2 regions of the Cupriavidus sp. PET2-C1 genome follow, and region 1 is predicted to be linked to the other one. Evidence: riboswitches for the same ligand, from Rfam matches in the RefSeq annotation. Region 1 holds a riboswitch; the other holds the start of a gene.
The links. Region 1 has a riboswitch for glycine ahead of gcvT (glycine cleavage system aminomethyltransferase GcvT). Riboswitches for the same ligand answer to the same signal wherever they lie in the genome.
Positions count from the first base shown of each region.

Region 2: another riboswitch for glycine. It lies ahead of ACX12D_RS21075 (D-amino acid dehydrogenase); the one in region 1 lies ahead of gcvT (glycine cleavage system aminomethyltransferase GcvT).

Region 1 covers NZ_CM137259.1:4,196,092-4,199,641, forward strand. The annotation lists gene ACX12D_RS19065 (UvrD-helicase domain-containing protein) at 1-864, opposite strand, end outside; gene ACX12D_RS19070 (glycine zipper 2TM domain-containing protein) at 1,093-1,323, shown strand; glycine riboswitch at 1,412-1,499, shown strand; glycine riboswitch at 1,521-1,671, shown strand; gene gcvT (glycine cleavage system aminomethyltransferase GcvT) at 1,770-2,897, shown strand; gene gcvH (glycine cleavage system protein GcvH) at 2,998-3,378, shown strand; gene gcvP (aminomethyl-transferring glycine dehydrogenase) at 3,479-3,550, shown strand, end outside.
Region 2 covers NZ_CM137260.1:236,651-240,200, reverse strand. The annotation lists gene ACX12D_RS21080 (DUF3772 domain-containing protein) at 1-739, shown strand, start outside; gene ACX12D_RS21075 (D-amino acid dehydrogenase) at 765-2,033, opposite strand; glycine riboswitch at 2,201-2,297, opposite strand; gene ACX12D_RS21070 (hydrolase) at 2,392-3,078, opposite strand; gene ACX12D_RS21065 (PqiC family protein) at 3,294-3,550, opposite strand, start outside.

The DNA of each region.
Region 1 (3,550 bases):
GTAGTTCTGCTCCAGCTTGACCACCTTCAGGTCGGGGAAATCGGTCTGCAGCAGCTTGAGGTTGTCCAGCGTGGCGCCGCGCCAGCCGTAGATGGCCTGGTCGTCGTCGCCCACCGCGGTGAAGGCCGGCGCGCGCAGGTGCGAGCCGCCGGCGAGCTGCTTGAGCAGTTGGTACTGGCAGGCGTTGGTGTCCTGGTACTCGTCCACCAGGAAGTAGCGCAGCCGGTTCTGCCAGCGCAGGCGCACCTCTTCGTTGCGCGCGAACAGCTCAGCCGGCAGGCGGATCAGGTCGTCGAAGTCCACCGCCTGGTAGGCATGCAGCGTAGCCACGTAGTTGCGGTAGATCAGCGCCGCCTGGTGATCGTCGGGGTTGTCGGCCTGGGCGATGGCGGTCTCGGGATCGACCATGCCGTTCTTCCACAGCGAGATGGTGCTCTGCACGCTGCGGATCAGCTTCTTGTCGGTGGAGGCGAGCTGCTCCTGCACCATGCCGAAGCAATCGTCCGAGTCCATGATGGAGAAGCGCGGCTTCAAGCCCACGTGCTCGGCCTCGGCGCGCAGGATCTGCACGCCCAGCGAGTGGAAGGTGCTCACCGTGATCTGCTTGATGGGGATGCGCTTGCCCTCGCGCGTGGTCTTGCCTTCCATCAGCTTGGCGATCCGCTCCTGCATCTCCTTGGCGGCCTTGTTGGTGAAGGTCACCGCTGCGATGTGCTTGGGCTGGAAACCCTTGTCCTCGATCAGGTGGGCGATCTTCTGCGTGATCACCCGGGTCTTGCCCGAGCCGGCGCCGGCGAGCACCAGGCAGGGGCCGTCGAGGTAGCGAACGGCTTCGGATTGGGCAGGGTTGAGTCCGTGGGTCATGCGTGGCGGGAAGTGACGGATGTGCAGCGTGGAGGCGCGCGCTGGCTGGGCGGAGGGTGGATGCTAACACGCGGCCGAGGCGCCTTTGCGGCAATGAAAGTGGCTCGGCAGGGAGGAGGTAACACTTCGTAAGGTCCGGATCCATGGGCATGCCGGCACCGTCTAACTTACATGTCCGCACGTGTGCGCTCCGTGCCGGATGCATGTCACGATACATTGGAGCGAATCATGAAAACCCTGCAATCCCTGGGCAAGGTCGCCTTGATCGGTATCGCGGTAGCGAGCATGGCCGGCTGTGCCGACATGACTCCCAAGCAACGTAACACCGCGATCGGCGCCGGCGTGGGCGCGGTCGGCGGCGCGGTGCTGACCGGCGGTGATGCACTGGGCACGCTCGGCGGCGCCGCGGTTGGCGGCGTGATCGGTAACGTCACGACCGACAACCCTCGCAGGAGGTAGGCGAGCCGCCCGGCCCTTGCGCCGTTCCGATGGCGCCGGGGTCGGCGCGGACCGCGTTGACAAAGCCTGGGAGCTCCCGTAAATTGCGCGCATCCGACCGGGAGAGCGCGCAGATCTTGCGCCGCCGAAGGGGTATCACCCGAAAACTCTCAGGCACCATGGACTGGTTGGATCGGCTTGCAACATGCACACGATGCACGCCGTACTCTGGAGAGCGGCACCCGCCACTGATCGATCCGTCGACGGCATTGGTGAGCGTGCCCACCGAAGGGGCGCGCAAGGCTAGGGTTTCCAGCAATTGGGATCCCGCCTTGTAATCTCTCAGGTATCGAGGACAGAGGGGTCATCCGCCGCAGCGGATCTGGCAGCGCTATGGCGCGCCGAATCCTGCGGCGGATGGCCCTTTTTCGTTTTCGAACCGAGATTTGCCTTCCCCCGAGGATTCCATGACGCTCCAGGCCACGCCCCTCAACGCCATCCACCGCGCACTCGGCGCCCGCATGGTCGACTTCGGCGGCTGGGACATGCCGGTCAACTACGGCTCCCAGATCGAGGAACACCATGCCGTGCGCAGCGATGCCGGCATGTTCGACGTCTCCCACATGTGCGTGGTCGACCTCAAGGGCGCCAATGTGCGCCCCTTCCTGCGCGGCCTTCTGGCCAACAACGTCGACAAGCTGCAAACGCCGGGCAAGGCGCTGTACTCCTGCATGCTGGATGAGAAGGGCGGCGTCATCGACGACCTGATCGTCTATTTCTTCGCCGAGGACGACTTCCGCCTGGTGGTCAACGCCGGTACGGCCAATGACGACATCCAGTGGATCGCGGCACGCAATGCCGCCACCGGCAGTGGCGTGGCCATCACCCCACGCCGCGGCGACAACGCGCCCGAAGGCGTGGAGCCGCTGGCTATCGTCGCCGTGCAAGGCCCGAACGCCCGCGCCAAGGTCTGGAGCGCCTTCCCCTCCACGCAACCCAGCGAAGCCCTGAAGCCGTTCAATGCGCTGGTCGTGCAGGATCCCGCGCTGGGCGAAGTCATGGTGGCGCGCACCGGTTACACCGGTGAAGACGGTTTCGAACTGGTGGTGCCCGCTGCGAATGTGGCTGGCCTGTGGGAAAAGCTGGTCGCCGAGGGCGTGCGCCCGGCGGGCCTGGGCGCGCGCGACACGCTGCGCCTGGAGGCCGGCATGAACCTGTACGGCCAGGACATGGATATCCACACCTCGCCGCTCAATGCCGGCCTGGCCTGGACCGTGGACCTGCAAAGCGAACGCGACTTCACCGGCAAGGCGGCCCTGGTCGCCGGCGGCCAGGCCCAGCAGTTCGTCGGGCTGATCCTGCGCGAAAAAGGCGGCGTGCTGCGCGCCCATCAGAAGGTCATCACCCCCGCTGGCGAAGGCGAAATCACCAGCGGCACCTTCAGCCCCTCGCTGTCCCAATCCATCGCTTTTGCCCGCCTGCCGCGCGACGTGGCCATCGGCGCCGAAGTGCAGGTCGAGATCCGCGACCGCAAACTCGCCGCGACTGTGGTTAAACTGCCGTTTGTGCGCAATGGCAAGGCACTCGTGAGCTGAACGCTCGCACCGGTCACAGCGCGCCCGCCGGCGGTTACCCCGTCGAACATCGACACCCCCCGGCTGGCGCTGAATAACAAATTGAATCTGGAGCAATCCCATGAATTTCCCCGCCGACCTGAAATACACCGAGTCCCATGAGTGGGTGCGCGTCGAAGCCGACGGCACGCTGACCATCGGCATCACCGACCACGCGCAGGACGCGCTGGGCGACATCGTCTTCCTGGAACTGCCGGAAGTGGGCAAGTCGGTCGGCGCCGGCGACGCGCTGGCCGTGGTGGAATCGGTCAAGGCCGCATCCGACATCTACGCGCCGGTGGCCGGCGAAGTGATCGCCATCAACGACGCCGCCGCCGCCTCGCCGGAAAGCGTCAATGCCGACGCGTTCGACGCCTGGCTGTTCAAGCTCAAGCCGGCCAACAGCGACGACGTGAACGGCCTGATGTCGGCCGACGCCTATAAGGCCAACGTCGGCGCCTGATGCCAAGTCGTCATTCCCGCGCCACGGGAATGACGGATAAAGACTGCCGCGACGCGGACCGGGCCGACCACCCGCCGCACGCTCCCACGAGATTCTTGCCATGAACGCCCCGCTGCCCATGACCGCCGCCCAAGTTGCCCGGCCCACGCTGGCCGAACTGGAGGCGCGCGAC
Region 2 (3,550 bases), on a different replicon from region 1:
CCTGCTGCGCTCGGTGCGGCGCTGGCTGGACGCTGAACTCTTGCCGAAGCTCGGCATGGAGGCGGGCCTGCGCGCATCGCTCATCACGTTGTTCAGCAACATCGGCTATGTGCTGATCGTATTGCTGACGCTGTCGCTGCTGGGCGTCAGATGGGAAAACCTGGCCTGGATCGTCAGCGCGCTGTCCGTGGGCATTGGCTTCGGCCTGCAGGAGATCGTCAAGAACTTCGTGTCGGGGCTCATCCTGCTGACCGAGCGCCCGGTGAAGGTCGGCGACATGGTAAGCATCGGCGGCGTGGAGGGCGACATCAAGCGCATCAACGTGCGCGCGACGGAGATCCTGCTGGGCGACCGCTCGACCGTGATCGTGCCCAACTCGCAGCTGATCTCGCAGAACCTGCGCAATGTAACGATGAGCAACAGCACGCAAGGCGTCGCGACGCTGCTGCTCACCTTCCCGTTGAACATCGATCCCGAACAGGTGCGCGAACTGCTGCTCGACTCCTATCGGGAAAATGAGGCGATCCTCGACAAGCCCGCGCCATCCGTCACGTTCAGCCAGCTGGCGCCGAACGGAATCACGCTTAGCGTGACGGGCTACGTCGGCAGCCCGCGGATCGCCACCGCGACCAAGAGCGACCTGCTGTTCGAGATACTGAAGCGGCTGCGCGCGGCCGATATCTCGCTGTCGGTCCCGCAGACGTTGCGGGTGGAGAATATGGCCGCGCTTGGCGCGTAACGCGTCCGGCCCCTTACGCGGCCCGTTACGGAGTCACCAGCGCCACCGAGTCCTGCACGCCATGCGCACGCCTGGCGCCCATGGCTTGCTGCACCACATCGCCGATCATGTCCGCGGTGACCGCCGACAGCGTCCATCCCAGGTGACCGTGGCCGGTGTTGTAGAACACGCAGGGCGCACGGCCCCGGCCCACGCGCGGCAGCATGGTAGGCATCATCGGCCGCAGGCCGGCCCAGGGCACCACGCTGCGCGTGCTGACGCCGGGGAAGCACTGGTTGACCCAATCCACCAGCGGGCGGATGCGGTCGGCGCGGATGTCGCGGTTGTAGCCGTTGAACTCCGCCGTGCCCGCCACGCGGAAGCGGTCAACGCCCAGGCGGCTGGTGACCAGCTTGGTTTCGTCGTCGAGCAGGCTCACGATGGGCGCGGCCGCCTGGCTTTGCGCGTCGTTCAGGTTGACGGTGATCGAATAGCCCTTGACCGGATAGATGTTGACGCGGTCGCCAAGGCTGGCCGCCAGCGCCCGGCTGGCCGTGCCGGCACAGACGACCACGCCGTCGAACATGCGCGATTCGGCCTGCTGGCCGTCGCTGCTGACGATGGTGACCTGCCGGCCATCGGTGCTGACCGACTGGACATCCTGGTTGTACAGGCAACGCACGCCCAGGCGGTCGATGGCCGCGGCCATGCCGCTGGTGAACTTGTGGATGTCGCCAGTGGAGTCGCTCTGGGTGAAATAGCCGCCGTAGTACTGCCCGGCCAGGGTCGGCTCGATGGCGCGCATTTCTTCCGGCGTGACAGCGTGGCGCTCCAGCCCGCCCTCGGCCAGCAGCTTGGACACCCTGCCGGCATGCTCGAAACCCGCCTTGTCGCGATAGATATGGAGGATGCCTTCCTTCTTCAGGTCGAAATCGATGCCTTCGGCCGCCGCCCAGGAGAACAGGTGGTCGCGCGCGGCAATCGCCAGGCGCGTGGTCTCGATGGTGTTCTTGCGGTAATGGGGAATGGCGGCGATGAACTCGGCGAACCAGGACAGCTTGTGCCAGCTCGGGCGCGGGTTGACCAGCAGCGGCGCATCGCTCTTGAGCATCCACTTGATGCCCTTGAGGATGGTGGACCAGTGTGTCCAGACTTCGGCGTTGGAAGCGGAAAGCTGGCCGCCGTTGGCGAACGAGGTTTCCATGGCGGCATAGCGGTGCTTTTCGAGCAGGGTGACCGAGAAACCGCGTTTGGCGAGCGCGTAGGCAGTGGTCACGCCGGTGATGCCACCACCGATAACGGCAATTGTTTTCATCTCTATGGTTCCAGGACGTCGGATGGGAGCCTCTTGCGCGGCATGCGCAAAAGACGCCCCCTCTGTCCTTGACCTGAGAGATTCACGATACGCCACTTTGGGGTGGCGGGGATCGCTTGCTCCTTCGGTACCGCCGGCTGACGAGCGCCGGGGTTCTTCAGAGTTCAAACGTGATACCGGTCCTTTTGCCTGAGAGTTTCCGGGGCGGTTGCTCCTTCGGCGCTGCCCGGCGCTTGGCCAGGCAGTCTCTCCCGATATCACTTTGCATGCCGCCGGGTAATACCAGGTGGCATGGCTCGGAACTTTAGCACTAGTCTGACTGCCTGGGGAAGTTCCCTGCGGGTTCAGGCCACGAATTTCAGCGGGCCGGCACCGGCGCGAGGGACTCGTGCGGCGTGGCGGTGCGCTGCGCGGCCTTGTGCACCATGGTGTAGGCATAGTCCACGCCCATGCCGTAGGCGCCCGAGTGTTCCTTGACCAGCTTCATCACGGCGTCATAGGTGTCGCGATGGGCCCAGTCGCGCTGCCATTCGAGCAGCACCTGCTGCCAGGTCACCGGCACCACGCCGGCCTGCACCATGCGCTGCATGGCGTAGTCGTGCGCTTCCTTGCTGGTGCCGCCGGAGGCGTCGGCCACCATATAGATCTCGTAGTCGCTGTCGTGCATCGCGGACAGCGCGAAGGTGGTGTTGCAGACCTCGGTCCACAGGCCGGCCACGATGATCTTCTTGCGGCCGTTGGCGGCCAGCGCGTCGCGCACCTTCTGGTCGTCCCACGAGTTCATCGAGGTGCGTTCCAGCGTCTGCTGGCCGGGGAATACGTCAAGCAGTTCGGGGTAGGTGTAGCCGGAGAAAGACTCGCTCTCCACCGTGGTGATGGTGGTGGGGATATTGAAGATCCTGGCCGCCTTGGCCAGCCCGACGGCGTTGTTTTTCATCGCCTGGCGGTCCATCGACTGCACGCCGAAGGCCATCTGCGGCTGGTGGTCGATGAAGATCAGCTGGCTGTTTTGCGGGGTCAGGACTTCGAGCTTGGCGTTGGTCATGATTTCTCTCTCCTTGGCTACTTGGCTATTTGGCAACTTGGCTACATGGTTGAATTATTTAGAACGTCGTCGTTGGCGTCGATCCGTCCATGGGTTGAACTTTATGGCAGAGCCGGCCGTCGATGTGATGAATCCGTCGGATAAGTTGTTCAATTTTATTGATCTATATTTTGAGGCACCAGGCGATGCGCCACAGACGCCACGCCGCGCGAGACTCACAGCCGTAGCGAGCGCACAGCCGCCGCGATATCGGCAGCGGCGTTGACCACGACCTGCTGATAGCCAGCGACAACGCCATCCACGCCACCCGGCGCGGCCAACTCCGCCCGTGTGTGGCCCACCGTCACCTTGCCATCGGGCAATCGGCGCACGGTCCAGTTGACGATGGCGCTGACGCGTTCGTCGATCTGGGCATCGATCTGCACCACTTCCGCGCTGACGCGGTAAAGCGGCTCCGCGCCGGACCTGCCAT